DNA from 2 places in the Gilliamella sp. B2969 genome. Region 1 is predicted to be linked to the other one. Evidence: riboswitches for the same ligand, from Rfam matches in the RefSeq annotation. Region 1 holds a riboswitch; the other holds the start of a gene.
The links. Region 1 has a riboswitch for thiamine pyrophosphate ahead of thiM (hydroxyethylthiazole kinase). Riboswitches for the same ligand answer to the same signal wherever they lie in the genome.
Positions count from the first base shown of each region.

Region 2: linked by a shared signal. The riboswitch ahead of thiB (thiamine ABC transporter substrate binding subunit) and the one ahead of thiM (hydroxyethylthiazole kinase) in region 1 are both predicted to bind thiamine pyrophosphate.

Region 1 is NZ_JAFNOP010000005.1:1,230-17,686, reverse strand. Features, by position in the region: gene J3U66_RS05465 (MFS transporter) at 1-644, opposite strand, end outside; gene J3U66_RS05460 (DNA-3-methyladenine glycosylase I) at 884-1,465, shown strand; gene J3U66_RS05455 (YdcF family protein) at 1,459-2,055, shown strand; gene mnmE (tRNA uridine-5-carboxymethylaminomethyl(34) synthesis GTPase MnmE) at 2,229-3,590, shown strand; gene J3U66_RS05445 (hypothetical protein) at 3,894-4,220, shown strand; gene J3U66_RS05440 (heavy-metal-associated domain-containing protein) at 4,479-4,682, shown strand; gene J3U66_RS05435 (STY0301 family protein) at 5,001-5,504, shown strand; gene J3U66_RS05430 (STY0301 family protein) at 5,628-6,134, shown strand; gene thiD (bifunctional hydroxymethylpyrimidine kinase/phosphomethylpyrimidine kinase) at 6,254-7,048, opposite strand; gene thiE (thiamine phosphate synthase) at 7,060-7,701, opposite strand; gene thiM (hydroxyethylthiazole kinase) at 7,711-8,499, opposite strand; TPP riboswitch at 8,560-8,662, opposite strand; gene trkA (Trk system potassium transporter TrkA) at 8,702-10,105, opposite strand; gene trpS (tryptophan--tRNA ligase) at 10,182-11,177, opposite strand; gene J3U66_RS05400 (phosphoglycolate phosphatase) at 11,217-11,912, opposite strand; gene rpe (ribulose-phosphate 3-epimerase) at 11,905-12,582, opposite strand; gene J3U66_RS05390 (Dam family site-specific DNA-(adenine-N6)-methyltransferase) at 12,620-13,441, opposite strand; gene J3U66_RS05385 (SPOR domain-containing protein) at 13,490-14,338, opposite strand; gene aroK (shikimate kinase AroK) at 14,407-14,928, opposite strand; gene gutQ (arabinose-5-phosphate isomerase GutQ) at 15,115-16,077, opposite strand; gene J3U66_RS05370 (LysE family transporter) at 16,265-16,457, opposite strand, start outside.
Region 2 is NZ_JAFNOP010000004.1:154,480-170,936, reverse strand. Features, by position in the region: gene kdsA (3-deoxy-8-phosphooctulonate synthase) at 1-244, shown strand, start outside; gene J3U66_RS05085 (OprD family outer membrane porin) at 703-2,118, shown strand; gene J3U66_RS05080 (beta-N-acetylhexosaminidase) at 2,128-4,803, shown strand; gene rraB (ribonuclease E inhibitor RraB) at 4,873-5,268, opposite strand; gene rnm (RNase RNM) at 5,339-6,172, shown strand; gene J3U66_RS05065 (L-threonylcarbamoyladenylate synthase) at 6,281-6,901, shown strand; gene rluB (23S rRNA pseudouridine(2605) synthase RluB) at 7,073-7,990, shown strand; gene J3U66_RS05055 (hypothetical protein) at 8,441-8,608, shown strand; gene J3U66_RS05050 (hypothetical protein) at 8,900-10,225, shown strand; gene J3U66_RS05045 (amidohydrolase family protein) at 10,338-11,354, opposite strand; gene argS (arginine--tRNA ligase) at 11,905-13,638, opposite strand; gene J3U66_RS05035 (hypothetical protein) at 14,125-14,472, shown strand; TPP riboswitch at 14,516-14,624, shown strand; gene thiB (thiamine ABC transporter substrate binding subunit) at 14,665-15,663, shown strand; gene thiP (thiamine/thiamine pyrophosphate ABC transporter permease) at 15,681-16,457, shown strand, end outside.

The sequences.
Region 1 (16,457 bases):
ACTGAAATCACACCAAAAATACCACCAATAATGAATGGAATACGCCAAGCATAATCTAAAATATTTTCTTTGGTAAAATAAAGATCAATAATAATTGTTACAATAAAGCCGAGCATAATTCCACCCGTAATGCCTGATGTTAATGTGCCGACACCTAAACCATAGCGCTGTTTTGGCACATGTTCGGCAATAAACACCCATGCACCTGGCATTTCACCACCAATAGCTGCGCCTTGCAGCATACGCATCACTAATAGCAATAATGGTGCAAAAATACCTATCATTTCATAAGTAGGTAAAACACCAATGATAAATGTCGGTAACGCCATCATTGCTACACTTAAAGTGAACATTTTTTTACGTCCTACTTTATCGCCAAAATGAGCCATGATAATGCCACCAACAGGCCTTACCAAATAACCAACAGCGAAGATACCCCACGCAAAAAGATTTAAAGTCAATGGCGATAAAGTGTGGGGTAAAAAGAGTGGTTTGACAATGGTATCAATATATAGCGCATAGATAACAAAGTCATAAAATTCTAACGTTCCCCCTAAAGAGGATAAAACTAATGTTTTTAAATCCTTACTGTTTAATGGCCGGGCATTGGGTTGCCACTGCGCATTGATTTCAGATTGACTCATGAAAAGACCTTATAATTATTGTTAAATTAAGATAGATAATAAAAAAATATACTTTTTTTGATTAAAACTAAATATAAAGCGCTCATTTTGCCACAAAAAAATGTGTTTTTTTTTATCATAAAAAAATTTAATGGATGTTATAAAACCGACTATTTGATTTATAATTTACTATAGCTAAATTATGTATAATGTTTTTTCAAATGAATATTAAAAAAATTCATTTATTAGGTAATAACTTGATGAAAAATAATGAAATAACACGTTGTAGTTGGGTTTCAAATGATTCGTTGTATATTGACTATCATGATAATGAGTGGGGTATTGCACAATACGATAGTCTTAAATTATTTGAAAAAATTTGTTTGGAAGGTCAGCAAGCAGGCTTATCTTGGATTACCGTACTAAAAAAACGTGATGAATATCGTCGCTGTTTTTTTAATTTTGATCCTAAAAAGATTATTCAATTAACAGCGCAAGATATCGATAAATTACTTACAAATAAGGGATTAATTCGAAATAAATTAAAACTTAATAGTATTATAAAAAATGCTAAAGCTTATCTTGCAATGCAAAATAATGGTGAAGATTTTTCACAATTTATTTGGTCATTTGTGGGTGGCAAACCAATCATTAATCATTTCAACGATATAAGCGAAGTTCCTATTACTACTGATATATCAGATAAAATGTCTAAAGCGTTAAAAAAAAGAGGCTTTAGTTTTGTTGGTTCGACGATCTGTTACGCTTTTATGCAATCGATGGGATTGGTTAATGACCATTTTCAATACTGTTATAAAAAAGGGTGTGAATCTAAATGCTAAAATTTATTAAATATGGTGTATTGGTTGTTTTAACATATTTCATTATTTGTAATATTGTTATTTATCTTTATGCACTTAAAAAACCTGAGAGTCACGCTGATGTGTTGATTGTCTTAGGCGCTCAAGTAGTTGGTAACCCAGCAGAAGCATCACCCAGTTTACAAGTTCGCTTAGATTCGGCAGTAAATTATTTAAACGATAATACCGAAACTAAAGTCATCGTTTGTGGTGGTAAAGGTCAAGATGAGTCAGCTACAGAAGCCAGTGTGATGGCTCGTTATTTGCTCAATAAAGGCATTGATTTATCGAGAATCTATATTGAAGATAAATCACTACGTACTGTGGAACAAATACATAATGTACTTAATATTTTACCACCAAGTAAAACCGTAATTGCGACTAACGATTTTCATCTATTACGCTCTATAATGTTAGCTAAACGATTTGGTATCGAAGATGTATCTGGTTTATCAAGTCATTTAAGTTATGACAACGTTGATAGATATTTAGCATTGATCCGAGAACCACTGGCATTACTTAATTCATGGCTCTTCGATCATCCCAACGATTCAAGACAGTCACAACCATAAAAAATGGTCATGCTGCATACTCCCAAACTAATTAATTTATCAATAATTTGTTGATGACCGAACAATGATTTTGCTAGTTTGCTAACGGTAAACACTCGACAAATACTGTATTTGCAATGTGTACATGGTATGATGAACACATTGCTTTTTAATTTTTTAGAAAAAAGAAAAATATGAAATCAGATACAATTGTTGCACAAGCAACACCGCCTGGTCGTGGTGGGGTTGGTATATTGCGTATCTCTGGCCCTAAAGCTCAAGAGGTTGCTAAAGCAGTTTTAGGCATTTTACCTAAGCCACGATATGCGCATTATTTACCTTTTTTAGCTTCTGACGGGACAACGTTAGATGAAGGCATTGCTTTATTCTTCCCCAATCCACATTCATTTACTGGTGAAGATGTACTTGAACTTCAAGGCCACGGTGGACCCGTTATTTTAGATCTACTGTTGAAACGTATTTTAGAAATTGCTGATGTGCGTATAGCAAGACCAGGGGAATTTTCCGAACGTGCTTTTATGAATGATAAATTGGATCTGGCACAAGCGGAAGCGATAGCCGATTTGATTGATGCCAGTTCTGAGCAAGCTGCAAAATCGGCAATTTCATCATTACAAGGGGTATTTTCACAAAAAGTTAATGCATTGGTTGAATCGTTAATTCATTTAAGGATTTTTACTGAAGCTGCCATCGATTTTCCCGAAGAAGAAATAGACTTTTTATCTGATGGCAAAATTGAAGCTCAGCTTGATGAAGTGATTATTCGCTTAAATGAAGTCAGACAAGAGGCGAAGCAAGGTTCGTTATTACGTGATGGTATGAAAGTTGTCATAGCAGGGCGCCCCAATGCTGGTAAATCGAGCTTACTTAATGCATTAGCAGGGCGCGATGCGGCTATTGTTACTGATATCGCCGGCACTACCCGTGATGTGTTACGTGAACATATTCATATTGATGGCATGCCATTGCATATTATTGACACAGCAGGGCTACGTGAGGCCAGTGACGAAGTCGAACGTATTGGTATTGAACGGGCTTGGCAAGAAATAAACCAAGCTGATCGCGTACTATTTATGGTTGATAGTACTACAACAACCGAAACCAACCCAGAAAAATTATGGCCTGAGTTTATTGAACGTTTACCTAAAAATATACCGATGACAGTTATTCGTAATAAAGCTGATCTAACAGGTGAACAACTTGGTCTTAGTGAAGTAAATGGCTACTCACTGATTCAACTTTCTGCACGGACAGGCGAAGGCATTGAGCTATTACGTGAACATCTTAAACAAGCCATGGGCTATACCAGTAGCACAGAAAGTGGATTTTTAGCCCGTCGTCGCCATTTACAGGCACTAGAAAAAGCCGCTGAACATTTAAATAACGGTAAGTACCAACTCACGACATTTCATGCAGGTGAACTATTAGCTGAAGAATTAAGGTTAGCACAAGAAGCTTTAAGTGAAATAACGGGTCAATTTACTTCGGATGATTTACTTGGACGGATATTTAGTTCGTTTTGTATTGGAAAATAACATAAATCGATAATTATTCTAATTATTGCCATAATTTTCACTGTATAAACTCAACTGGGCTGTATTTGAAATATAAGATTTAATGCTCAAAAGAGGTGAATATTATCAATATAACAAGGATAGTTTGTTGTATTAACATTAGATTCTAACTAGAAGAAACGTAATTATAATAACTTTGTATAGAATAGAAATAATCTAGTATGCGTGTAATGCGATTACTGTATAAGTTGGATGATTTATGAAAAACTATTTAGTCAAATTTTTCTTTTAATTATACTAATTTAATTAACTGGTTGTAGCCTTATGGACTATAAAAAAGTTATCCAATATGTAGAGCCAAGTGCTAATGAACCAAGGGCAAGGGTTATGCTTGTAGGGGATTATGATAGTTGGTATCATTTTAGTATTATCAATTTTGATGTAATAAAACCTAATTTTGGTTATCTATATACTGAAGGTAAAACAACAAATAGACCAAAAGTAAAAAATTTGGGAATGAACATAAAGGTGAAAGGCAAAAATAAAGCTAATCAAGTTTACTTACCTGCTGGTCAAATAATAAAAATTGGCGTTTATGGTCAACCGTCTGGTATGAACGTTACTCTTTTTGTATTCGTGGTAAAACTATGACTCTAGAGCAAAATATTGATTATGTTCTTTCCTTTGATAAAGTTACATTAAATAATAAAAAATATTGCCTTCTTTAGCTATACAAAGTTATTAATAAAACTCAGCTTGAACTTATTAAAAATTAGTTATATATAATGCTATATAGGTACAACCGAAAACAATTATTTAAAAGAATGGTTCTTTGTGTAACGTTTAAATGATGTTAAATGAATTTTTATTTAATAGTAGATTTTATCAGATTGATTAGAGAGGTCTATCATGAAATTAATAGTCGATAATATGACTTGTCAGCATTGTGTTAAAGCAATTACTAAGGCGATTAATGATATCGATCCCAAAGCTAAGGTGACGGTTGATTTAGCCAAACATGAAGTTGATATTGAGGGTGGTAGCATTTCGCAAGAAGCAGCAATTGCAGCAGTCAATGAAGCCGGTTATGAGTTTGTGGGTATTTCATATTAATTTTAATCAGTTTAATGGTAGATAACTATCCGGTGATTTTACTGTGTAGCATGTGGCAAAATATTAAGTCAAATTAAAAGGGGATTTTCGCTAAAATCCCTTTTTTGTTTTCTGCTATATTTTTGTTGACTATTCATGGTTGCAATGTATTTCACTTAAAGCAATCTCAATAAAACCCCACTCAAAATCATGATAATGATAGATGCAATTATCAATGATTAAATCTACTTGACTAAGTCGATATTTTCGCCATAATTGCCGTAAATATTCAATATTTCAAAATGTTATTTACCTGCAATGCTTAAAAGGATAATCAATATGCAAGGAAAAACGTTAAATGCGATCGTTACAATCATTGTTGGGTTTGCAATGGTTTTTACCGTCAATGCTTACCAAATTGATTGTCCAAAATCGATTGATGTTAAAGAAAAAGTTGAAAACATGTCAGACGGATGGGGGGCAGCTGATAGGGAAGAATTTTGGAATAGTGGTTTTGTGAAAAACATTTCACATAAATCTACCGGTGTAGGTGTTTTTTTGGGAGAGCCTTTAGTGGTACAAAAATCTGAGGATTATGTGCTGAATAACAAGAAAGGTTTTAAGAAATATCGCAATGAATGGGACGTAAGTTTACGACCTGAAGATACTGATCGTTATTATGCTTCATGTTTCTATTATAACAGTGAGGTTGTATTAGTAAAAAAAATTGATACATCGATGAAAAGCTGCTGGACTGACGTCTCTTTAGATGAGCTTGGTAATGAGATAAATAGTGAACACACACTTTATTGCAGTACCAATAAAAGGGGTGATAATCATTAATGTTATGTGGGATCGCTAGTCATTGCAATCCCCCTAGTTTAACACTCTATTTCATCATGATTTTCACTCAATTAGGCTAAAATAATTGATTATGTGCCTAAAAATTTTAAAAGGATGAACAATATGCAAGGAAAAACGTTAAATGCGATCGTTACAATCATTGTCGGGTTTGCAATGGTTTTTACCGTCAATGCTTACCAAATTGATTGCCCAAAATCGATCGATGTTCGAGAAAAAATGGTAAACATGCCAGAAGGTTGGGACCTGATTGGTAAGAGCAAATATGCTGATGCTTCTGATATCGATAAGACTATCCTTTCACAGGACTTTTGGGGTATTAATGTTTATCTAGACGATCCGGCGGTGATACAAAGACCCCATCAACGTTTGCTAAGTAAAAAGAATGGCGTTAAAAAATATCAGTTTATCTGGGAGGTTGAACAATTTAAACCTAATGAGAACTTTTATGTTCGTTGTGACTACTCTGGAAGTAGGGTTAAATTGGTGCAAAAAATTGACTCATCGATGAAAAGCTGTTGGATTTTTTATTCTCAGGATAAATACGGCAATAACGTATCTCATGAAAATACACTTTATTGCAGTACAAATAAAGCCGAAGATGTTAAATAATCCTATGTGGGATTGCAAAGCTTGGCAATCCCACACCCGTTCAACTCTCAAACTGTCATGATTTTCCCTAATAACGGGTAATCAAGCATCAAGTAATCCATTATTTTGCTCGCTAGCTTTTACCACCATTGATAAAAATGGTGGGTTGGACCAATTCCTTTGCCAATCGATAAATCATCGGCATGACTAATTGCACCTTGTAAGTAGTTCTTTGCTTGTTGAATGGCATCTGGCAAGCTGTGTTGCGGTAATAATGCGGTAATTGCAGCTGATAAAGTGCATCCTGTACCATGCGTATTTTTAGTTTGGATACGAGGCGATACCATTCTAATTGTTTGGTTTGGAGTAATTAAATAATCTGGGCTTTCTTGACTAAGTAAATGCCCACCTTTGATTAATACCGCTTTACAACCTAATTTTAGCAAGGCATGTCCTTGTGCCTGCATTTCGTCCTCATTTTGGGCTTCTTGACAATCGAGCAGGGCAGCCGCTTCTGGTAGATTCGGGGTGATAACGGTGGCTAATGGTAAGAGTAATTCACGGATTGCATTCACCGCATCAGATTTCAGTAGTGGATGACCGCCTTTAGCCACCATGACAGTATCAAGTACGATGTTGGCAATCGGATTTTTTTTTAAGAGATGATGAACCACTGTCACAATCTCTTTATTCATTAACATGCCCATTTTTACACTATCAATATTGATATCCTGATATAGAGTATTAAATTGGGCTTCTACAAATTCAGGCGAGACAGGTAAAACAGCATCGACGCCTTGCGTGCTTTGTGCGGTTAATGCGGTGATCACTGACATGCCATAAGCACCTAACGCCGAAAAGGTTTTCAAATCTGCTTGTATACCAGCGCCACCGCTAGGATCGGAGCCGGCAATGGTTAATGCAACTGTTGTCATTCTTTGATTTCCTATCTTGCTTGTTGAATTTTGGTCAGTAGCGATTGACTGGCATTAGCAATATCTGCTTGACCACAAATAGCGGATACTACTGCGACACCTTCAATACCAGTTTTTATGACCTCAGTGACATTGGATAAACCAATTCCGCCAATGGCAACCGCAGGACACTGTTTGAGTTTCACAAGTTCAGCTAATTGTGCAGTACCTATGGCGGAGGCCGCATCTTTTTTGGTTGAAGTTGGGAAGATTGGCCCAATACCCAAATAATCAACCAATTGCCATTCAACGGCATCAAGTTGTTGTTGATTACTAACAGAAAAGCCGAGCCATTTATTTGCACCGATTAATTGACGAGTAACGGCAACAGGTAGATCACGCTGTCCAATATGTACGCCGTCAGCGTCTATCGCTAATGCGATATCGACATGATCATTAATAAGTAGCGGTACTGGTGTGTCTTTTAAAAGGTGTTTGAGCTGCATAGCTGCATGATACCAATCTTTACCTGATAGTTCTTGTTCTGATCTTAATTGTACGGTAGTTACACCATTTTCGATGGCAATTTTGGTGGTATTAAGCATACCTTGAATACCGCCACACAATTGCGGATCGAGCACTAAATAGAGGGTTAAATCGAGTTGTTTTTTCATCTGCTTGCCCTATTTTGAACCATCAACAAAAAGTGAAAGCTGATCGATAAGCGACACAGCAAAACTGCCTAGTCCTTGCTGTTTATTGGCTCGCTCACCAGCTTTTTTCATCATATAACAAGCACTGGCTGTGGCAGCTAAACTATCAGCACCACAAGCAATAAACGCAGCAACCATCGCGGATAATGAACAACCTGTACCGGTAACAGACGTTAATGCAATATCTCCACCCGCAATGCGATAGGTGTTCTCGCCGTCAGTGATATAGTCAATATCGCCTGTCATGGCGACAATGGTTTGATAACGACGAGCCAATTGTTGAGCTGCCGTTAATGCAACCGTTGTCGAATCTTGGCTATCGGTACCTTTAGAAGAAGAATGTTCGCCATTTAGCGCTAAAATTTCAGAGGCATTACCCCGAATCGCTGTCGGTTGGTATTTTAATAATTGTTGAGCGATATCAGTGCGGTAAGCTAAGGCAGGTCCAACGGCAACCGGATCAAGCACCCAGCGTGTTCGGCTTTGTTGGGCTTGTTCGGCAGCTAACAGCATACTTTCAGCAATATTGCTATGCAGTGTTCCAATATTAATTAATAAGCTATTGGCAATATCGACAAATGATTTCACTTCTTGTTTGGCAATAATCATCGCTGGCGATGCACCAATTGCCAGTAAGATATTGGCGGTAAAATTTTGCACGACCTCATTGGTGATGCAATGCACTAATGGGCGTTGCTGCTTAACAAGGTGAATAAATGGTGTGGCGTGCTCAGCCTGAAAGGTTTTTATCTCTGACATATTCTTTCCTTAACGATTAATACAACTTATAACAGGTTAGGAAGAATCTGCCAATCAGAAGGTTAACGGCTTAGACTTCCCTACGCTGGTATAATCCAGATCAGGTTCAACGGGTAAAATCTCAGTTTTTTGTATCAAACAAAAAACACCCCGAGTCAAAACAATTTGTGTATTATGAACTGAGTATCAGTTTTAAACAAGATTATTGTAATAATCTTTCAATATCGGTTATGGCTTTTCTATCAGGTAAAAAGATGATTAAGTGGTCATTATCTTCAATAGTTAAATCAGTATTAACAATAATCACATCTTCACCTCGTACTACTGCACCAATTGTTGCAGCTGAAGGTAATTTTAATCCATTGATATTTTTACCAACAAGTTTTGATGTATCACTATTGCCTTTCGCCACAACTTCAATAATTTCGGATTCCCCTTGTCTGAGTGAAACGACTTTGACGATACCCGTTTGTCTTACATGGCTTAAAAGCTCAGAGATTGTGGCATGCTGTGGTGAAATAGCAATATCAATCACACTATCATTGATCAATTCTAGGTAAGCTTGCCGTTGAATCAAAACAATCACTTTTTTAGCGCCCATTCGTTTAGCCAGCATTGATGACATAATGTTAGATTCATCATCACTGGTGACAGCGATAAAGAGATCGGTTAATTCTACCTGTTCTTGTGAGAGGAGTTCTTGGTCTGAAGATTCGCCATGTAATACGGTTGTATTGACCAACTGTTCAGCAATAAACTCAGCTCGTTGAGCATTACGTTCAATTAACTTTACTTGATAATCGTTTTCTAAGCGTTTGGCTAGAGCGACAGCAACACCGCCTCCACCACTAATAATGATACGTTTATAGGGCTTTTCTAAGCGTTGTAATTCACTTGTTACGGCTTTTATGTTCACCGGAGGGGTAATAAAATAGACCATATCACCCGCTTCAATTAAGGTTGAACCGATTGGGCGAATAAAACGATTTTTTCGATATATCGCAACCACTCGAGCTTCTACATGCGGTAAATGCTCTTTTAGTTCAGATAATTCACTGCCCACTAATGCACCGCCATAATAAGCAGTGACTGCAACCAGACAGACACGATTATCATAAAAAGAGGCAAATTGTAAAGCGCCTGGATATTGTACTAACCGGCTGACATGATTAGTGATTAAATTTTCGGGTGCGATGATGTGGTCAATATTAATACAATCTTTGTTAAAGAAGGGATATTTTTCGTCGTTATATTCAGGTGCTCGAATACGGGCAACTTTTTGCGGTATTTTAAACATGACATGACCAATTTGACAGGCCATCATGTTAACTTCATCAGAATTGGTTACAGCAACAAGCATATCAGCGGATTCGGCACCGGCGCTTTCTAATACCTGAGGGTATGAAGATTTTCCTAAAATAACTTGTAAATCAAAGCGTTCTTGTAGTGATTGCAGTTTGTCATGATCTTCATCAACGACAGTAACATCGTTTTGTTTTTCGGTAACCAGATACTCAGCTAATGCACTGCCGGTTTGTCCTGCACCTAGAATAATAATCTTCATAACAGACCTATCATCGTTAAATGACTTTACTACGCTTGCCATCTTATGACAAGCGTACTTATGTCAATTAATATTGTTTAAGTTTACCCTTAATTCGTGCTATTTATTCGACTCGCTATTAAACAAAACCGATTACATCGTATACTTTTTTCAAGGTCGGCTCGGCTTTAGCGCGCGCTTTTTCAGCGCCTTCACGCATAATAGAAAATAGATAATTTTCATCGTTGCGATACTCATGATAACGGGCTTGTAATGTTGTTAACATATCGATCACTTGCGTTGCTACTTCCGTTTTCAAATGACCATACATCTTTCCTTCAAACTCTTTTTCAAGCTCTGCTACCGGTTTACCTGTAACGCCAGTTAAAATATCTAATAAATTAGAAACGCCGACTTTATTTTTTAAGTCATAGCGAACTACTGGTGGCTCGTCAGAATCGGTCATCGCACGTTTGATCTTTTTCTCCACATCTTTTGGATTTTCAAGTAGGCCGATCACGTTATTGCGGTTTTCATCAGATTTAGACATTTTTTTGGTTGGTTCTTGTAATGACATCACTCTTGCACCAACTTTAGCAATAAATGGCTCTGGTACAGTAAAAACATCACCATAAAGTGCATTAAATCGCATAGCAATATCACGTGTTAGCTCAAGGTGTTGTTTCTGATCATCGCCAACCGGTACTAAATTGGCTTGATATAGCAAAATATCAGCAGCCATAAGCACAGGATAATCAAATAGACCAGCATTAATGTTTTCTGAATGACGTGATGATTTATCCTTAAATTGCGTCATGCGGCTAAGTTCACCAAAATAGGTATAGCAGTTGAACGCCCAGCCTAATTCTGCATGGGCAGGAACATGAGATTGTACAAATATAGTGCTCTTTTGTGGATCGATTCCGCATGCCAAATATAATGCCATTGTATCTAGCGTTGCTTTGCGTAATTTTTGTGGATCTTGTCTTACGGTTATCGCATGTTGATTGACAATACAGTAAATGCAGTCATATTCGTTTTGTAGCGCAACCCAATTTTTTAAAGCACCTAAATAGTTGCCAAGTGTTAGTTCTCCTGAAGGTTGTGCACCACTAAATACAATCGGTTTACTCATAATTTATTCCTAATTTATTTATGCTCTGTTTTTTGCTAATTATTTTTTTGCATCAGCTTTGGGATGAGGTAATAACGTTAATATATCTTTAAAATCATCAAATAAGAAATCGGGATCACTTGTTGCAATCGATATTCCATAATTATAACCATAGCTTAATGCTACAGTAGGGCAATGTGCATTTTTAGCTGCCATAATGTCATTTTGAGAATCACCCACAAATAATAATTGATCACTAAATAGACCAAAGGTCGCCATCACTTGATAAAGTCCAGCTGGATGAGGTTTTAATTTGATCACATCACCACCCCCTAAGACTAACGAAAAGTATTCTTTTATTCCTAAAGAAGTCAGTAAATCAGGCAAAAATTGTGCAGGTTTATTGGTGACTAAAGCAAGTGGATAGTGGTTGTCATGTAATGCTTTTAAGGTTTGTTTGACGTGTGGAAATAACTTAGTTTCTACATCCATAACCTTATCATAATGTCGATTAAAGAGTGCCTTGGCTTGTGAAAACATTTCATTGGAAGGTTGGACATTGATAGCTTTAAATATGCGTTCTAACATCACATCAATGCCATTACCTACAAAGTTTTTAACCTGTTCATTGGTTATCGTATTTAATTTTAAATCGGCAAGCATATGCTTGGCTGCAAGCGCAAGTCCAGGAACACTATCCACTAGTGTTCCATCCAGATCAAAGGCGATGGCTTGAATATCGTCGAGTTTAGGCATGATTCACTCCTGATAGCGCTTTACGCATTGCATCAATCACTGTTTTATAATCTGGTTGACTAAATATTGCTGAACCTGCAACAAACATATCTGCACCAGCTTTAGCAATTTCGGCAATGTTATCAACTTTTACACCACCATCAATTTCTAAACGAATATTTTGTTTAGATTGATTAATACGCTCTCTTACTTGTTGTAGTTTTTTCAATGTTGATGGAATAAATGATTGCCCACCAAAACCAGGATTTACGCCCATTACTAAAATAATATCGACTTTATCCATCACATAATCTAAGTAGTTTAAAGGTGTAGCAGGATTAAGCACAATACCCGCTGTGCAGCCATGATCTTTGATTAATTGTAAAGAACGATCTAAGTGGATAGTCGCTTCTGGATGAATAGAAATATTCGTTGCACCTGCTTTGGCAAATGAAATAATCAGCTCCTCAACAGGGGTAACCATTAAATGGACATCTATCGGTGCTGTTATACCAAAATCGCGCAGAGCCTTACAAAACATACTGCCCATGGTAAGATTGGGAACAAAGTGATTGTCCATTACATCAAAATGAACAACATCTGCTCCTGCATCAAGTACTTTTTGAGTATCCTCACCAAGCCGAGCAAAGTCAGCAGATAATATTGATGGGGCTATAATAAATTCTTTCATGATAAAACCTCTTGTGCTAAAAGCTCATCCCTGTCGTTTAAGATTTTTGATATAGTGCTAAAATCTCGTCAATTTTTTTTCGCCCTTCACCAGCACAGCTAATCGAACGACGCATTTCGGCCCGATAAAGATGACGTGCTTTTTTATATAAGCTTCTTGTATAAGAAGTATCATGATTAGATACAAGAACCGGAATATCATTTTGATAGGCGATATTTTCAGCAAGTTGCGATAACTTTTTATGTTCTTCAAAGCCAAAATTATTCGAATAATAGGCTGTAAAACCCGCCGAATCACCCGCTGAAAGGTAAGGAGGGTCACAATAAATTACGGAATTTTGTTTAGCTTTTTTCATTACTTCATAATAAGGAGCACAAATAAATTGGGCATTTTGAGCTTTTTTAGCAAAAAAATAGAGTTCTCTTTCTGGAAAATAGATAGTTTTGTAACGACCAAATGGTACATTAAAAAAACCACTATTATTATAACGGCATAAGCCGTTATAACCATGTCGATTTAAATAAACAAATAATAGTGAACGTATATATTGATCTTTACTATGATTAAATACATCACGCAGTTGATAAAAGGCATCAGACTGGTTGTTCTGATGAGTAAATAATAATTTAAGATCATTAATAAATTGATCTGGGCTGGATTTTAACAAGTTAAATAATGCAATCAGATCATGATTGATGTCAGCTAAAATATAGCTTTTATAATGTGTATTTAAAAATACTGATCCAGCACCAACAAAAGGTTCAATTAATTGATCGCCTTCAGGGAGATATCGCCTAATTGTGTCCACAAGCTCATATTTTCCTCCTGCCCATTTTAAAAAGGCTCGTTGCTTTTTCAACGGTTACTCCTAGTTTTTCTTTGTAGTCGGATAAATGAACGATATCCTTTAGTTGTTTGCAATTTTTTCTTTGTTAATAGCGGCTCCAGATTTAACCCATGGTTTATCTTTTTGGAGTGCTGCTGGTAAAGATTTCATCGCTTTATGAGCTTCATCTCTTGATGAATAATTGCCTTTGATTAAAATGAACCACGTACCATTTTTATGTTTAGTTTCATAAATATGATAATCAGTAATATTATTTTGTTTTACAAGTTTTCTTAGACCTTCAGCCGATTTAGAAGCACTAAGCTGAATTGTATAACGATCGTTTCCTATCTTGGCATTTTTAGCGGTATTGGTTTTTTCGTCTTTTCTATTAGTTGATTTTCGATTATGACTATCTGTTTGGTGTGAAACATGGGTTCTACCGTTAATGTCATTAATTGTTGTCGTTCTATTTGTTGACGTTGTTATATCACGATTAACTGAAGGAGCAGTTGGCGTATATGTGTTCGCTAAGTCGCTACCTGTATCGCTAGGAATATCCAGTTGTTGTTGCGTATTTGTTTGATTTAACGCATTTTCAGTTGGTGTCTGGGTTGCAATACCAGCACTTTCTGTTGGCATTGCATTTGTCGCTGGACTGTTTAGTCCGTCAGTGACAGGCGTAGTATTGGCATCAGCTGAACTTACACTATTCACTTCAGGAGGCGTTACAAGCGTCGGCTCATTTTTACGTGAAGAAGATCGAAAGATAATTAAACTAAGTAATAACAGAATAATAACGATTGCCAAACCAAGAATAATTAATTTTTTTCTTGGAAAATCTTGTAAAAAACTTGGCAATGTCAACGAGGGCTTAGCGTCCTTACTAGGTTGTTCTGTTATATAACGGTCATCTCTATCTACACGCATACTTGCTCCTTAACCTATCCAAAAGGTTTAATGCTTTATGACTAACCATTATTATTTAAATAAATGGCTTAAATTTGCTCTATTTTTTCAATGATATAACCCGCAACACCTTTGGCACTTTGTTCATCTGTTTTAATAGTAATATCCGCAATTTCTTCATAAAGAGGTTCACGTTCACCTGCTAATTCTTCATAAAGTTCTCTTGGAGTATTACCACCTTGTAATAATGGACGACGTTTGTCTTTTTGCGTCCTTGCCATTTGTTTTTCAATAGTTGTTTCTAAATAAACAACAATGCCACGTGCTGATAATCGATTACGGGTCTCTTTTGATAATACTGAACCACCGCCGGTAGCTAATACTACACCTTGTTTTTCAGTTAATTCATTAATAACTTTTTCTTCTCTGGCTCTGAATCCGTCTTCACCCTCTAAATCAAAAATCCATGCAATATCAGCACCAGTACGTTTTTCAATCTCTTGATCTGAGTCGAAAAATTCCATGCCCAACTGTTGTGCAATTTGTCGGCCTATAGTGCTTTTTCCAGCCCCCATTGGGCCAATTAGAAAGATATTTCGCTTTTCTGCCATTGTAGTTTCATCATCTATTAATTTTGGTTAAAATATACAACACAATGTTAATGTTCATGACTGATTGAATCATTTACTTCATTAACTGTGTAACTTTTCTTGGATCTCCGTCTAACGACAAAAATTTAGGTCGGTAATTATCTCAATAGATAGTACCTTTTTGCAATAAGTATTTGTAATAGTTTTCTAGCTTATTCCTGCTTGGTGTAAATCATGAATATTTAACGCACCGACTAATTCACCTTCGGTATTTACAACGGGTGCAGCTGTAATATTGTGGTCATTAAATGATTTTAAAGCCTCTACTGCTTTCCAATTTTCGGGGATTTGATATCCTGGGCTGGTCATCACGTCTGTAATGCTGTCTTGCAATGTTCCATTTTTGAGTAATAAACGGCGTAAATCCCCATCAGTAAATACGCCAACAATTTTATTATTATTTTTGCAGATTGCAACTAAACCCACGCCAGTTCGGCTTAATTCTAACATAGCATCCAATACGGTTGCCGTTTGTGGTACTTTTGGAATTGAATCGCCCTGTCGCATAACATCTTTAACATGATTAAGTAATTTAGCGCCTAAACTCCCCGCAGGATGAGAGCGTGCAAAATCTTCTTCTTTAAAACCTCGAGCACGCATAACCGCTATAGCAAGCGCATCGCCCATTAATAAGGTATTGGTCGAACTCGAAGTCGGTGCAAGTCCCATAGGGCAGGCCTCTTTTTCAATTGAAATATCAAGCACAGCCTGAGCAGATTTAGCTAATGGTGAATCTAACCCACCTGTAATTGCAATAATAGGCACATTCATTGCTGTAAGGATAGGGATAATAAAATTAAATTCTTTTGCCCGACCAGAATAAGAAATTAAGATAACAACATCATTTTCGGTCACCATACCTAGATCACCATGTAGTGCTTCGGAAGGATGCATGAAAAAAGCTGGGCTACCAGTGCTGGCAAGTGAAGCCGCAATTTTTTTACCAATATGCCCAGATTTCCCAATACCTGACACAACAACTTTGCCTTTTGTTGTTAAAATCAGCTGACAAGCTTTAATAAAATCTTGTCCGAGTCGGTTCGGTAGTTTTTGAGCTTCGTAAAGTTCTAATTCAAGTAGCTCACGACCATATTGTAATAATTTGTCCATTTTCAACAAGCCTAACGCATTTAATATGAATAAAATGAAGTTATAATCGGTAATAACAACGTAAGATGATTATAAAAAGTCAGATTACTGATATTTTATCAATTAACGATTGAATATTCAAAAAAGAAAGGTATGACATTAAAGCATTTGTGGTATTTCAAGCCTTTAAACATCAATACATAATAATTTATAACCCAAAAGCTACTTTTATGCCCAATGTGATTAAAATTACCCCCAATAATTTATCGATAATTAATTGCATTTTAAAATAGTGTCGTTGAACTGCTTGTGTTTGAAAGATGAAAACCACAAAAGGCCACCATAATACGGCTTCTATCCAAATGATAAATGCAACTAGCAATTTGTCGGTGGTTGACGAG
Region 2 (16,457 bases), on a different contig from region 1:
ACAATGTCGAGATCCAATGGGCGCAGCGTCTGGCGGTCGACGGGGGCAAGTGACTGAGCTTGCTCGTTCAGGTATGGCTGTAGGTATTGCAGGGTTATTTTTAGAATCTCATCCAGATCCTAGTCATGCAAAATGTGATGGTCCATCAGCGTTACCATTAGCAAAACTAGAACCATTCTTAAAACAGATTAAAGCAATTGATGAGTTAGTAAAAAGTTTTGACGAAATCGATACGGAAAACTAATACTAATAAAATCTGTTATTAACGGCAAATCAAATAAAGAGAAATGTGAATCGTTTCTCTTTTTTTTGTTCGATACTTTCTAAATATTGCTCATATTGATAATAATTCAATATATTCAATTTATTACTTTACCTATCACACTACTGTTTAGGTTTTAAAGATCGCTTAAATAATTATTTTTTTATCTGAAAAAAGTCGGCTTTTATTTAATAAAAATAGTATTAATTTCTATTTTTTGGTGATTTTGATCACGATTTAAGATCATTTAATTTGCGAACTAAAATATGTTTATGCATTATAAAAATACTTATTTATCTGTTATCTGATGTAAATCGCTTGCTAAAATAGGCGTTAATTGTCATTTACATGAAAATAAGTTAGTGATTTAACTTTGCAAAAAATTTTTAAAGTGAGGCTGTGACTTGTTGTATAAATAAAATAATTTTAGGGAAACAAACATGAATCTAAATACGCTTGCTGTTGTACCATCCCGTTTTCATTTTCTAACAAAATATATTTTATCCTTCTCTTTTTTTTATAGTATTAATCCTGTGTATGCCGTTTATGAAAATAATTTTGTTGATGATTCATCACTCACGGGAAATGTATTTTTCTGGAATCGTGATCGAGAAAGAAAAAATATTGAAGAACATAAATATGAAAAAAACCTCAGGCACTCATCATTTAACACAAATTTAGATTTCAAATCGGGTTATATGGCTGATCGCTTTGCAATTGAGTTAGGTGGTTATGGTGCTTGGGAAGTCAGTAACGGTGGCAATGGACACCCTAATGAAATCGGTTTTAGTGGTGCCAATACTCGATGGGATGAGGATTGGAAGAAAGATGTCAGTGGGCTGAGTTTTTATAAAGCGCTAGTAAATTTTAAACTCGACGACAAATTTTGGCTTAGAGCAGGGTATATTCAACCTTCAGGTCAAACATTACTGGCGCCACACTGGAGTTTATTACCCGGTACTTATCGAGGTGTGGAGTTTGGTAGTTTGCTTGATTTCGATGATGCCGGCGCTTTATCCATGTCTTATATGTGGGCAGATAAATACAAAGCACCATGGTATAAACGACTTTATGAATTTAAACAATGGGGCAAAGGAAAAAAAATTGATTACCTCCATTCTGCTGGTTTGAAATATGACTTTAAAAATGATTTAGTGTTAGAAACCGCCTTTGGTCAAGCGCAAAATTATATGAACCAATTTTTTGGTAAAACCTCATATAAAACCGATATTTTCAATAATCCACTTACCATGAGTTATCAATTTTATGGGGCTAAAGATCAGTCTCATAAAGGAAAAAATGTTTATGATGGTTTGGCGTGGTTGCAAGCAGCTACTTTAGGTTATCAAATGGGACCGGTTGGTCTACGACTTGAAGGTGTGGTTGTTAAAGCGAAAGGGGAACAGGGCTACTTTCTACAGCGCATGACGCCGGATTATGCTTCTTCAAATGGTCGATTAGATGTGTGGTGGAATTCACGTTCTGACTTTAATGCCAATGGTGAGAAGGCGATATTTACTGAAGTCACTTATGATTTAGGCGATCTATCAAATTACTTAACCGGTTGGAAAGCAGGTATGTCTTATGCTTATGGTTGGGATGCAAAACCGAGCACAAACAAACAGTTTAACCAAAAGAAACGTTTAATTGAGTCAGCTTATAATTTTGATTTAGGTTATACCGTACAAAATGGTTGGATAAAAGATACGTCTTTACAACTTCATTATACCAAATACAACAATCACACCAATATCCCAAGCTGGGAGGGCGGATATGGCAATATCTTCCAAGATGAACACGATATCAAATTTATTGTTACTGTTCCTTTCACCATTTTCAATGCTAAACAAAAATAGGTAATTGTCATGATAAAATTTAAATCAGCTATTATAGCTACATCGATAGCATCATTATTCAGTATGGGCACTGCACAATCAGTGAATGCTTCACAAAAAATTGTGGATACCATGAGTTCACAATTACGCCTAAATTATCATATAGTAGATAATAATGCTGTAAATCATGGTGTAGATTGTGCTGCATTGGGGGCAGATTGGGCATCTTGTAACAAAGTGACGTTAACGCTTAAAAACACGGGGCCTGCGATAACTGACAAAGATTGGGCAATCTATTTTCATAATATTCGGATGATTTTAGCCGTCAATAATGATCAATTTAAAATCACCCATGTGACAGGTGATTTGCACAAGCTTGAACCGACTAACAAATTCAAAGGTATTCCCGAGAAAGCTATTGTGAACATCCCCATCATTGGTGAATATTGGCAAATTAGTGAAAGTGATGTGATGCCTAGATGGTATGTTACCTCGTCAAATGCTGAACCTAAAGTGATTGTTAATACGGATACTGATTCTGATAATCTATCGGCATTTGTTGAACCTTTAGGCGAACAATGGAAAATATCCCCCAATGATCATAATATTTTAATGACGCCTGAACATCGTTATCATCATAACAATGATATACAACTTATTAATGCCGAGTTGTTAAGAGGACAGATTTTGCCGACACCATCGAAACTTACTGTTGGTAAGGAAATGGTCATCCTCAATGAAAATGGTGTTAATTTAGTCCTTAATGGCTTAGCAAAAGAGAGCGAATCGGTATTAAATGAACATTTTAAAGTATTGAATATCCCTGTTAGCGGTAAAGGCTTTAACATTAAAGCCTCAATTGATAAAAGTGCATTTGAGAAAGGGGTAAAAGGGAGTTATAAGTTAGATATCACTCCTGAAGGGGCAACCATTTTAGCTTTTGATCAAAGTGGCATTTTTTATGGTGTAGAATCGATATTATCTGTATTACATGCCAATAATCCTCAAATTATTCCTGTACTTTCAGCTGAGGATGCCCCGCGATTCGAATATCGTGGAATGATGTTAGATACCGGTCGAAATTTCAAAAGTAAAGAAGCGGTATTACAGTTACTTGATACGATGTCAAAATATAAAATGAATAAATTTCATTTCCATTTGAGTGATGATGAGGGGTGGCGAATTGAAATTCCAGGTTTACCTGAACTGACCAATTTTGGTAGTAAACGTTGTCATGATTTGAGTGAGAAAAAATGCTTATTACCACAACTCGGATCGGGTCCAAATAGCAATAATAGCGGCAGTGGATACTTTACTCGAGATGATTATATTGAAATCGTAAAATACGCCAATGCTCGTTTTATTGAAGTCATCCCAGAAATCGATATGCCTGCTCATGCTAGAGCCGCTATTAGGTCGATGGAAGTGAGATATCAACGCCTAATGGAACAAGGACAAGAACAACAAGCGAATGAATATCGATTGGTTGATCCAAGCGATACATCCAATACAACAACGGTACAATTTTATAATCGACAAAGTTATCTCAATCCATGTTTGGAGTCTTCGAAAAAATTTGTTAATAAAGTCATTAGTGAAATCGCTAAAATGCATGTTGAAGCTAACCAGCCCATTACAACTTGGCATTTTGGTGGTGATGAAGCAAAAAACATTCATTTCGGTAATGGCTACCAAGATATCCATGCCGCTCAAAAAGAGGCTGGTAAAGGTTTAATCGATCAAAGTGTTGAAGATCATCCATGGGCAAAATCACAAGCCTGCCAAACCTTTGTCAATACTGGCGTAGTTGAGAATTTTGAACATTTACCAAGTTATTTTGCCGTCGAAGTAAGTAAAATCATTAAAGACAATGGGATTAATCGCATGCAAGTTTGGCAAGATGGTGTAAAATTTGCTAATGATGCCAACGCTTTTGCCACCGATGAAGTGATTGTCAATTTCTGGGATAACTTGTATTGGGGCGGGTATGATTCAGTGAATGAATTTGCCAATAAGGGCTATAAAGTTATTGTATCTAATCCTGATTATGTCTATTTAGATATGCCTTACGAAGTTAATCCAAAAGAAAGCGGGTATTATTGGGCTGCTCGGTTTAATGACGAACGCAAAATCTTCAGTTTTGCGCCAGATAACTTGCCACAAAATGCTGAAACTTCTTTTGATCGTAACGGTGATGCCTTTGCAGCTAAGGGTACAATGGATTGGCCAGGTGCATATGGTTTATCAGCACAAATTTGGACTGAAAATATTCGCACAGATGAGAAAATGGCTTATATGGCCTATCCTCGATTACTCAGTGTTGCCGAACGCGCATGGCATAAAGCCGATTGGGAAACAAATTATCAAAAAGATCGCCAATTCAAAATAGGTGAAACCCATTATGTTGATCAGCAAAAACTTTTTAATGATTGGAACCAATTTGCCAATTTATTAGGGCAACGAGAATTAGCTAAATTGGATGCGGCTTTAGTTGATTATCGTCTACCTGTCCCTGGAGCAAAAATTGAAAATGGTAAATTGATAGCAAATATTGTTTTCCCTGGTTTAAGTATTGAATATTCAATTGATAAAGGGCAGCAGTGGCAGCGTTATCAAGGTCCAGTTTCGCTGAATCATCACGACAAAATTTTGGTGCGTAGTGTTTCGCCAAATCAGAAAAGAAAGAGTCGTATCGAAGAATTATAATACGTTAAGCAATAAATATTCTTATCCGTTAAATATGCGGATAAGAATGCCGTTTATTATTTTTTATGATTAGTGGAGGGTCTCAGCAGATTCGTCTTCAATAAAATCATCATCACTACCATCTTCATAATAAGTACCCCATCCGTCGTAATTGACGTTAAATTGATTGGCCAGCGTGATTATTTCAGCAATTTGTGCGTTAATAAGTTCGGCATTAAGAGGGCTTTCTGCAATAATATCAAAGCCAATAACTAAATTACCCGCATCATCTACATCTTCATCGGGATCGGTTGCTTCATAGCCTAATTTGTAAGCTTCTACTGCAACCTTTTCTAAATTATCAAAATTTTGTGATGAAATATGATGTTCAATCAAATAAAGTGCATGAGGATCGCTACCATCATCTAAAAGTTCCTCAATAATAGCTAATGTATCTTGCTGAGCAAGCATAATTTGATCTTTCATAATATACCTTTTAGTGGTCATACAAATTGTGTGGTATATTACACGTTTAAAAATAATTATCGAGAAAAAAATGATCGTTGACTTACATTCGCACACTACTGCATCGGATGGAATTTTAAAGCCAACAGATTTAGTCAAAAGGGCCGTTGAAAATCAACTTCAAATGTTGGCTATTACCGATCATGATACAGTAAAAGGATTGCCAGAAGCCATATACACTATTGAAAAAGACAAATTACCTATAAAATTAATTCGTGGCGTTGAAATATCAACAGCCTGGAAAAATAATGAAATACACATTGTTGGCTTAAATATTGATATTGAAGATCCCCAATTAACTGCTTTGTTATTACGGCAAGAGCAAGGTCGCATAGATAGAGCAAAGGCTATTAGTAATAAATTAGCAAAAGTAAGTATTGAAAATGCTTATGAACAAGCTCAAGAATATGCTAAAGGTGATATTGTCTCACGTGCTCATTTTGCACGTTTTTTAGTGGCTAAAGGGTATGTAAAAGATGTGAATCGAGCCTTCAAAAAATATTTAGGCAAAAGTGGTTATGCTTACGTACCTTCGCAATGTTGCACGATTGATCACGCGGTAAATGCGATACATAATGCGGGAGGGCAAGCAGTACTTGCACATCCCAGTCGTTATGATTTAACGTTAACTAAGTTAAAACTTTTGCTTAGTGATTTTAAACAATTTGGCGGTGATGCAATGGAAGTTTCGCAAAGTCGACAAACACCAACTGATCTACAATTATTAGCTAAACTTGCAAATGAATTTGGATTACTGGCATCACAAGGATCGGATTTTCATGATTTGGTTAATTATCTTGATTTAGGTAAAACAGCACCACTACCAAGCAGTGTTACACCAATCTGGCATAATTGGGTGTTATAAATGAAGATTGATATTAAGATACGTCAGATTGATATTGTTGAAAATTATTAATTGTGATCATTTAAACTAAAATGATATGTTAAATATAAAATTGGATTGAACAACATTATGAGCCAAACTTTTTATATTCATCCTGATAATCCACAAACTCGATTATTAGAGCAAGTGGTAAAAATATTGAATGATGGTGGCGTAATAGCTTTTCCGACTGATTCTGGCTATTCACTTGGTTGTTTGTTAGATAATAAATATGGCGTAGATCGTATTTGTCAAATCCGTCAGTTAGATAAACATCACAATTTTACGCTAATGTGCCGTGATCTTTCAGAACTTTCATCCTATGCTTTTGTGGATAATACCACTTTTCGGCTCTTAAAAAATAATACACCAGGTCGGTATGTTTTTATTTTGTCCGCGAGTAAAGAAGTTCCACGACGATTAATGAATGAAAAACGTAAAACGATTGGATTACGTATTCCTGATAACAAAATAGATCTGACTTTATTGGAATTATTAGGTCAACCTTTGATGACAACTACATTAATTTTACCCAATGATACTCAGGCCCAATCCGATCCCGATGAGATAGAAGATAAAATTGGCCATCAACTTGATGCAATTGTACATGGCGGCTATATTAGCGAACAACCAACAACCGTTATAGACTTGACCCATGACTACCCTGATATTATTCGTCAAGGTAGTGGTGATACTACACCATTTGAATAGCCGTTTTTTTATACGTTATTTTAATATTGATAATGTTTTGAATAGATAAATGATACCTGAGAAGGTAACAGTGAGGACAATATGAAACATAGCACAACAGCAGTTTCAAAATATGAAAACACAGCAGATACAAGAAAAATAAAAAGCAATAAATCAACAGACAAACCGGTAATGCTGCAAAAATCATTTTCGACAAAGCGGGCACCGTCTGTACACGATAACAGCGAAAAATTACAGAAAGTCTTAGCCAACTTGGGTAATGGTTCTCGTCGTGAAATTGAAGCAATGATCGCCGCAGGTCAAATTAGTGTTGATGGTAAAATTGCAACATTAGGTGATCGCGTTGATATTAATACTAATCCTAAAATTCGTATTAACGGTCATCTAGTACAACTTCGGAGTAAAGAAAAAGAAATCTGTCGTGTACTTGCCTACTATAAACCAGAAGGTGAGATTTGTTCCCGTAACGATCCTCAAGGTCGAGCAACCGTGTTTGAACGTTTGCCTCGTTTGAAAAATGCTAGATGGGTGAATATCGGTCGGCTTGATATTAATACTTCGGGATTGCTACTATTTACTACAGATGGTGAACTTGCCAATCGGTTAATGCATCCCAGACATGAAATTGAGCGAGAATATGCGGTTCGGGTTTTTGGTAATGTGACCGATCAACAAATTAGTCAACTGCGCAAAGGTATACAACTTGAAGATGGTCCTGCATCATTTAAATCGATCAAAGCGCAAGGTGGTGATGGTCTTAATCAATGGTTCAATGTGGTTATTACCGAAGGCCGTAATCGAGAAGTTCGTAGAATGTGGGAAGCCATAGATGTACAAGTAAGTCGATTGTTGCGTATTCGTTATGGTAACATCACGCTACCTAAAGGTTTATCACGTGGTACATGGATGGAGTTAAGCCTTGATTCAGTCAATTATTTACGGGAAATTGTTGGTTTACCTGCCGAAATTAAAAGTTTTACTGTAAATTCTACTTTGGGTAAGTCTAATGTTCGGCCTAAGCGAGTCAAACTGAATAACTTATCTCGATCATCGCGCCAAGCGACAGCAAAAAAGCCGACTCGTAAATAGAATCTGTCCTCCTAATGAATTCGATATTATTGGGAGGATACTTTCAACAACGCTATCTCATCTTTTCAAAATTAAATTTAATTTAGATTTTTGCTCATGACTATAGCAAAAAAAGTTAATAAATCGCCGAAAATTTTTTATAAACTTTGTTACGCTGATTAATACTGAGTTAATTAGTGATAAAAAAACAAACGATTGTCATCTGCAATGGACTGATAATTTAACTAAAATTTTTGAAAGGAAATATGATGCGGTTAACTATAGCAATTTTTTAATTTTTCTTTTAACAGCCTGTATACTCGTACTGGTGACGATGCATATAAAGAAGGAAAATATTTAGAAAGTATTAGTTTATTAGCCACCGGTATTGAAGAGAAAGGTGAACGTAAATTTGATAAAGATAGTGCTAAAAAAAACTACATTCTTCAGTTAGTAATATTACAGCACATTATGAAACAAGTATTAGCTAATACCGCAACCACAGATTATCAGACTTGCATTGATATCTATCAAAGCTTGCTCAGAATCATGTTAAACGATTGTTTCTTTAGTCAAACAGTAACTTCCTTTGATGATAAATACACTATTGAGCAGTTAGAACAAACCATTGCTAAATAATATTATGAATACGGTAAATCAATTACCGGTACCGACAGCCAAAGTTATGTAATGAAACTAAAGAAACATTAGAAATGAGATCGGATTTAGCTAATAAAATAATAGATCAGGCGCTATCGCAACGAGTAACAATTAAATCCCTACAAATATGAATTGAGGCAGGGATTTTAAATTCAAAATAAATGGATATTTTTTTTAGTTTTAACTATATAATTTTTTATGTAACTAATTAGAATAATGTAAATTATTTTCAATGATTAAAGATAGGTTTAACAAATGGAAGTAAAAATTATGAGGAATTTAATTGTTGTTTTGTTAATGTTTTGGTTAGCGAGTTGTAGCCATACACGCACTTATGAAGAAGCATATAATGAAGGATACTATCTTCAAAGTATTAATATATTAGCACTCAATATTGAACAAAAAGGTATAGCTAAATTCAAGCAAGAAGATGCTGAGCATTTGCGCAATTTGGTTAATCGCGTGATGGTTAAATATGAAGCAGACTTAGCTGATAGCGCGGCTAACGATTACGAAGATAAAATTTCCACTTATAATAAATTAATGGAAATGCATGATCGCTTAAGTAATCAATTTTATAGTCCAGAGTTGAGCTTTTTTTTAGATAAGTATACCAGTTCAAAATTGAAACAAGATATTGCCAAAGTTTATTATGACCAAGCAAACTCAATTGTAGCTAAGGATAGTGAAAGTTATAAAAAGAAAGCCGAGCTATATAAACAAGGTTTAGATATTTATGACTATAAAGATATTAATGCTTCATATAAAAAAGCAAATAATCGTTATTTGCAATTAGTTGCTCAAGAGTACTATAAAATAGGGCAGCAAGCTGCTCGTAAAAAAGATTATCATCAAGCAGCGGCTGCCTTTAACAAAGCCGCTGAAGTTTATAGTCCAATCGGACACTATAAAGATAGTGAAAAACTAGCGAATTATTACATTAAAATCTTCAAAACTCAAATTGCGATTTCCTCTTATGCTGAAGGTGAACAAATCGCTAAAAAAGCAAGTTCGCGAGCTGATTATCGTAATGCGGCATATCAGTACCAAAAAGCTTCTAATACCTATCCCAATGGCTCTTATCGAGATGCAAGTAAAAAGGCTGAAGTTTATGCCGAAAAAGGTCGTATAACAGTCTATTTTAACGTTAATGGTGGTATGCAAAGTCGAATAATGGATGCAATCCGCGATCAAGGAATTGTGACCACTACTGATGATAGCAATGCTAGTCAAGTTAATGTCAGACTACGATTTGATGAAAACTACTCTGATCAGGGTGGATCGGTTAAAAATGAAACTAAAAAGAATGGCGAAAAGGATTATAACCTAAAAATAGAAACATTGATGAATAAAATAACCGTGACTGCTTACCTAAACGTGACAGGGCTAATAAGCTATGATAAAACGTTTCGAGTTGAAAAAAACTCAATGCAGGTTAACTATTCCTATACGGGAGATAAACCAAGTTACGAATTTGATCATCAAGATGGCAATTATTTACAACAATACCAATTAACGCAAGAGGCAAAAAATGAGCTTGAAACGCAAATTATGAATGAAATATCTCATATTGCGCAAGATATAAAAAGATTATAATTTTATACTTTAATAAGTTGTTAAATACCAAACTGAAAAAATAAAATCCCACAATAGATTAAAAACTGTGGGATTTTTTATTGGTCAAATTTTATTGTGTTTCATTCAATTATTATTCAAGTCCTAATACCATTCGTCCGTTTTTGGTAGCGACATTTACCACATTGTCTAAATCGGTATACCGGCATCCTGTAACGAGTAGTTTAAGCTCTTCCCACATGTTGCCTGTTGAAAATGGTAACATATAATCACTGACATTATCGGTACCAATCGCAACAGGAATACCTGCAGCGGCAAGTTCATCAATAGGAGTAAGAGAATTACGGGTAGGACCTTGTTCTTCACGGCGAGGGCTATCGATCCATGCGAATGGGCAAGCGATGACCATCATTTTCGCTTCTTTCATTTTTTTATAGAGTTTTTGACGATATTCCAAACTATGCGCAGTAATTGAAATACTATGAATTGCTACTACGCGTCCGTGCATGCCATGTTCCAAAGTTTTATCGGTGAGTTGTTCGGTTTCAATCTCGTCTGAGGAGTTAAATTGATCAACATGAACATGGACCATTTTGCCTAATGATTTTCCTGTTTGCATCAATACATCAAGATGTTTTAGCCCCATTCCTTCACCATGATCACGTTCATCACGACGTGGTAATCCACCAATGATATCAACTAAATCTGCACCTTTATCAAACCAGTAACGTGCTTCTTTATCAATAACACCTTTAAGGGTTTGATTGACTAATTTTATGATAATGTCATTTTTATAAGTTTCACGGGCTCTTAGTGCGCCTTTGATTGCTCGCTCTTCTGCAATTGGATCGATATCGACAAATGATCCCATGGCACTGACCCCTTGTTCGATCATTCGCTCAACCGCCATGCTGAAATGGCGGTAATAATCGTCTTCACTCATCGATGCTTTGACTTTATCTAACGTATCCCATTTTTCAATTAAAGTCTGCTTTTGATAAACATCAAAACTGTCAACAGTGATCGTAAAAGCACGATCGGCATGCATATGTGAATTAACCCAACCGCCATTTTGTTTAATTTTATTCATTAAATATGCTTTTAAACTTTGATCTCGACTGGTTAATAACATCTTTTTATTATCGGTCATAATGTGCCTCTACGATTCAATTGAGCTAAATTAGATAAAATAATAGATAAAAAAAATCCCCCTAAGATGGAGGATTAACAATAAATCAACAATGTTGTTTAGGACTGTTGATTTATATTTTGTCATGGTCAACTACTCTTGGTTGCTTAAATAATTTGAAAGAATTCTAACTAAACTATTTTTAATATCAAGTGCCGTTCTTATAAAAATATGTAAATAAATGAAATGGTTAAAGTATTATTTTTTAGATTTTTATCCCAAATTCAAGCTTTTATATAAAATTTAATTTTGGTATTACAGGATTTTTAATCAATAACTACCTATTTTATATCAATAATCTATTGTCCAAAAATCGAGACCAACAAAAGCATTATGCGATTTATTGTCAATCTCAAAAAGTGTAGTATTGCTTTGTTTAACACTAAAGAGTATATGGATGAATTGGATTTTTAGCGTTCTTTAATATATCAGCGTGTAAAAATTTTAAAAGAATTTATGTGTTTTAATGAAAAAACCACCGATGATGAATTTTATCGGTGGTATGCTAATGTTACATTTTTTCGACAGTTTTGATTCCTAACATATCAAGACCGATATTAAGGGTTTTAGCGGTTAACGAAGCCAATTTTAAGCGGCTTTGTTTCAAGTTTTCGTTTTCCGCCGTTAAAATAGGGCAATTTTCATAGAAACTAGAAAATAGGGTAGCGATATCGTATAAATAGGCGCAAAGTACATGTGGTGTGCCTTCTGCGGCAACGTTTGATACAGTTTCATCAAATTGTATTAATCGAATTGCTAATGCTCGCTCTTTATCCGTACCTAAATTAATAGTGCCGCTTAAGCTGTCTTCGCTGATATTTGATTTTCTAAATACAGAAAGCACGCGTGTATAAGCATATTGTAAATAAGGGGCCGTATTTCCCTCAAATGACAACATATTATCCCAATCAAACACATAATCGGTGGTACGATTTTTGGAAAGATCAGCATATTTGACCGCACCTATTGCTACAGCGTCAACCACTTGGGCAAGCTCAGTATCGGTTAAGTCTGGATTTTTATTTCGAATTAAAGTAGTCGCTCGTTCTGTCGCTTCATCAAGTAGATCATTTAATTTAACAGTGTCACCAGAACGCGTCTTAAACGGCTTGCCATCTTTACCTAACATCATACCAAACATGTGATGCTCAAGTTTTAAGGATTCTGGTACATATTTCGCTTTATGCACGATATCCCAAACTTGTTCTAAATGTTGATGTTGACGTGAATCGGTATAATATAAAATACGTTCAGCATGAAGTGTTTCATAACGATATTTAACACAGGCAATGTCGGTTGTTGCATAAAGATAGCCACCATCACGTTTTTGGATGATAACGCCCATGGGTTCGCCTTCTTTATTTTTATATTCATCTAAAAATACAACGATTGCACCGTCACTTTCAACCGCTAATTTTTTCTGTTTTAGATCGGCAACAATGCCTGGTAGCATGCTGTTATAGATGCTTTCGCCCATTGTATCTTCAATCGATAATGTGACATTAAGGCGTTTATATGTGGCAATATTTTGCGTCATGGTGATATCAACCAATTTTCGCCACATTTCACGGCAATATTTGTCACCACCTTGAAGTTTTACTACATAATTACGGGCTTTTTCGGCAAAGGCTTCGTCTTCATCGTAATGTTTTTTAGCTGCGCGATAGAACGATTCTAAATCTGAAAGCTCCATGTCGTTGGCATGTTCATTTTCCATTTTTTCAAGATAGGCAATTAACATCCCAAATTGGGTTCCCCAATCTCCAACATGGTTGGCACGGATAACATTATGACCAAGAAAGCTTAATACTCGTACACTGGCATCACCAATAATGGTTGAGCGTAGATGACCGACGTGCATCTCTTTAGCAACATTGGGGGCCGAGTAATCAACCACAATAGTTTGAGGTTTGGCGGGTAAAGTAATATTGAGTTTATCACTACTTAGCGCGACTTCGTTTTGTTCAGCAATCCAACTATTTTTTAAGAAGATATTAATAAAACCCGGCCCAGCGATTTCCACTTTATCGGCAATATCATCAATATCAAGATGTTGTAAAACTTTTTCAGCTAATGCGCGTGGTGGCATTCCCAATTTTTTAGCAGTAGACATGATACCATTTGCTTGATAATCACCAAATTGAACTTTAGCGGATTGCTTGATTAAAGCGTCACAGTTTTTATCAGCACCGGCCATAATCATTGCTTGGGAAACACGTTGTGTTAATAGTTGTTGAATATTCACACTGAACCTAATCAATTAAAATAAAATGCCCAATATAATACTGATAAATTGATAAATTGTCACTGTGGGATTAGTTAAGGACAAGTAAATAGCTAATTTTTTTATAAACAAAAATTTTTTAATTTAAGGGTGATAGATTAACTTAACTATAAAATAGAAAAAAATAAAAAGAAAACATGTGCCAAAATTTATTTAACTAACTGATTGTCAATGCTTTTTGTCTTTTCAACTTTGGCATTTGCCCAAGACCATAACAATCTGCAAGAGCTCAAACTACCGATAACCTCCTCACAATTGATAAAATACTATAAATCAAATAATCATGGTGAAAATGTCCTTTTGGATAAGTATGCAAAACTCACTTGACCTTTAAATGAGCAAGAGATTGATTTCCCGATCCAAAATACGTCCTATGAATTTATTCCCTTTCATGAAGGAATTCGTTATTACGAAGTAGGTGGTTTTATGCGGAATAATTGTCTTTAAGTGATTATTTATAATTGGTATGGGATATCTGATACCCCATTACTCAATATTCAACTAACTAGTTATGATGAACAAGGTAAATTGCTTGATGCGGTGCTTTTGGATAGTCAATATTCTTATGAGGATGTGAGTTGTTTTATTGAATTTTCGGTCAATAAGGATTTAACGATAAACCTAAAACATTATGTGACTGACTATTATGATGATGAACATGAATATGGTGATGAAGCTGGACTAATAAAAGATCCTAAACCGGAATTTTGTAAAGGAGAGCAGTATAAGATCAACACTGGTAAGTTTAAGTTAATTTATTCTAAAATGGCAAAGAAGTTTGAATGGCAACAGTGAGTAACAACTATTTACAATTAAGCCTTCACCGACTACACTAATGCTGTTCTCAACGGGGTGCCCTAATGGGCTGAGAGTGTTAGTTGTGTTAACATAACCCGTCGAACCTGAACTGGATCATGCCAGCGGAGGGATTTGAGTTATTATATCTGCTCAAACCTTTTGTCTTTTACTTGCTATTTTGGAGGCAAAATGTTTCGTCATTTGTTGTTATCAACTGTTCTACTTATATCATTGTTTTGGTCGCATTTTTCTGGCGCACAGCAACCGACTTTAACAATATATAGCTATAATTCGTTTATGTCGGAGTGGGGGCCTGGAGAAGCTATCAAACAGGGTTTTGAAGCTCAATGTCATTGTCAGCTAGAAGTAATTACGTTAGGTGATGGTGTTTCAATTTTAAATCGTATTCAGCTTGAAGGTGATAAAACCAATGCTGATGTTGTTTTAGGGTTGGATAATAATCTACTTGAGCAAGCAAAATTAACGAATATTTTTATTCCACATCAGATCGACAAACCCGATAATCTCTATACTGACTGGTGGGATAATGAGTTTATGCCATATGACTTCGGTTATTTTGCCTTTATTTATAATAAACAGAAGATAAAAAATCCACCGCGATCTATGCAACAGTTAGTTGACAATAAAGATCATTGGAAAATCATTTATCAAGATCCTAGAACTAGCACGCCTGGATTAGGTTTGCTGCTGTGGGTTAAAAAAGTTTATGGTGATGATGCTGCGCAAGCATGGCAAAAAATAGCTAAAAATACCGTAACAGTAACAAAAGGTTGGAGCGAATCTTACGGCATGTTTTTGAAAAATGAAGCAGATTTAGTATTAAGTTACAGCACTTCCCCTGTTGCACATATAATTTCTGATAACGATCATCGTTTTGCTGCCGCCATTTTTGATGAGGGGCATTATCGTCAAGTTGAAGTGGCTGCCATTGTAAAATATACACAACAACCAGAGTTAGCTCGCCAATTTTTACATTATTTATTAACACCCGAGATTCAACGTCAATTTGCTGAAAAAAATGTCATGTATCCAATCATAAAAACCGATTTGCCAGCAGCTTATCAACAGATTGATACAGTGAAAAAAGCCCTTGAATTTGATGCAAAGCAAGTTGAATTAAATCAAAAATCTTGGGTGCGTGAATGGCAAGTTGCTGTCAGTAAATAATGTCATCGGAACGAATATTGAAATTTCAATCCTTAATTCCAGGTATCAGTGCTGTTGGTTTGATTTTGCTCATATTAGGCACGGCACTTATTGCGCTTTGGGGATTTGCAATTCGAACCGATAATATAAGCATCTATTTTGATCATTATTTACTGCATATTATTTGGGTAACAGTTTTGCAAGCTGGTTTATCAACTTGTTTAGCCATCATATTGGCAGTATTGATGGCGAAAGCATTAGCTATGGTAGGCTTTCCATGTCAAGGATTACTCATCAAAATAATGCCGGTTACCTTTATTTTACCGACTTTAGTTGTGGTTACTGGTTTGCTTTCAGTGTATGGTCAGCATGGTATCGTTTCGTTAATTTTTCAATTTTTGAACCTACCAATTGAATTATCAATTTATGGTTTGAAAGGTATATTATTAGCCCATGTGTTTTTAAATTTTCCTTATGCTTGTTGTTTGTTTTATCAATCCTTAAAAAGTGTTCCTATCGAACAAAAACAGTTAGCTGCTCAGTTAAATTTTTCTGCTTTTACTTTTTTTAAGTTAGTTGAATGGCCATTATTGCGTCGACAAATCTTACCAATGGCAGCACTGATTTTTATGTTATGTTTTTCAAGTTTTGCAATCGTGTTAGCTCTTGGTGGCGGGCCAAAATATACCACTATTGAGGTAGCAATATATCAGTCGATCCGTGATTTTGATCTTATACAAGCCGTGTTACTTTCTTTTTTGCAACTAATTTGTTGTATTGGTTTTCTTATCATCATGCAAAGAATAAATCGAATC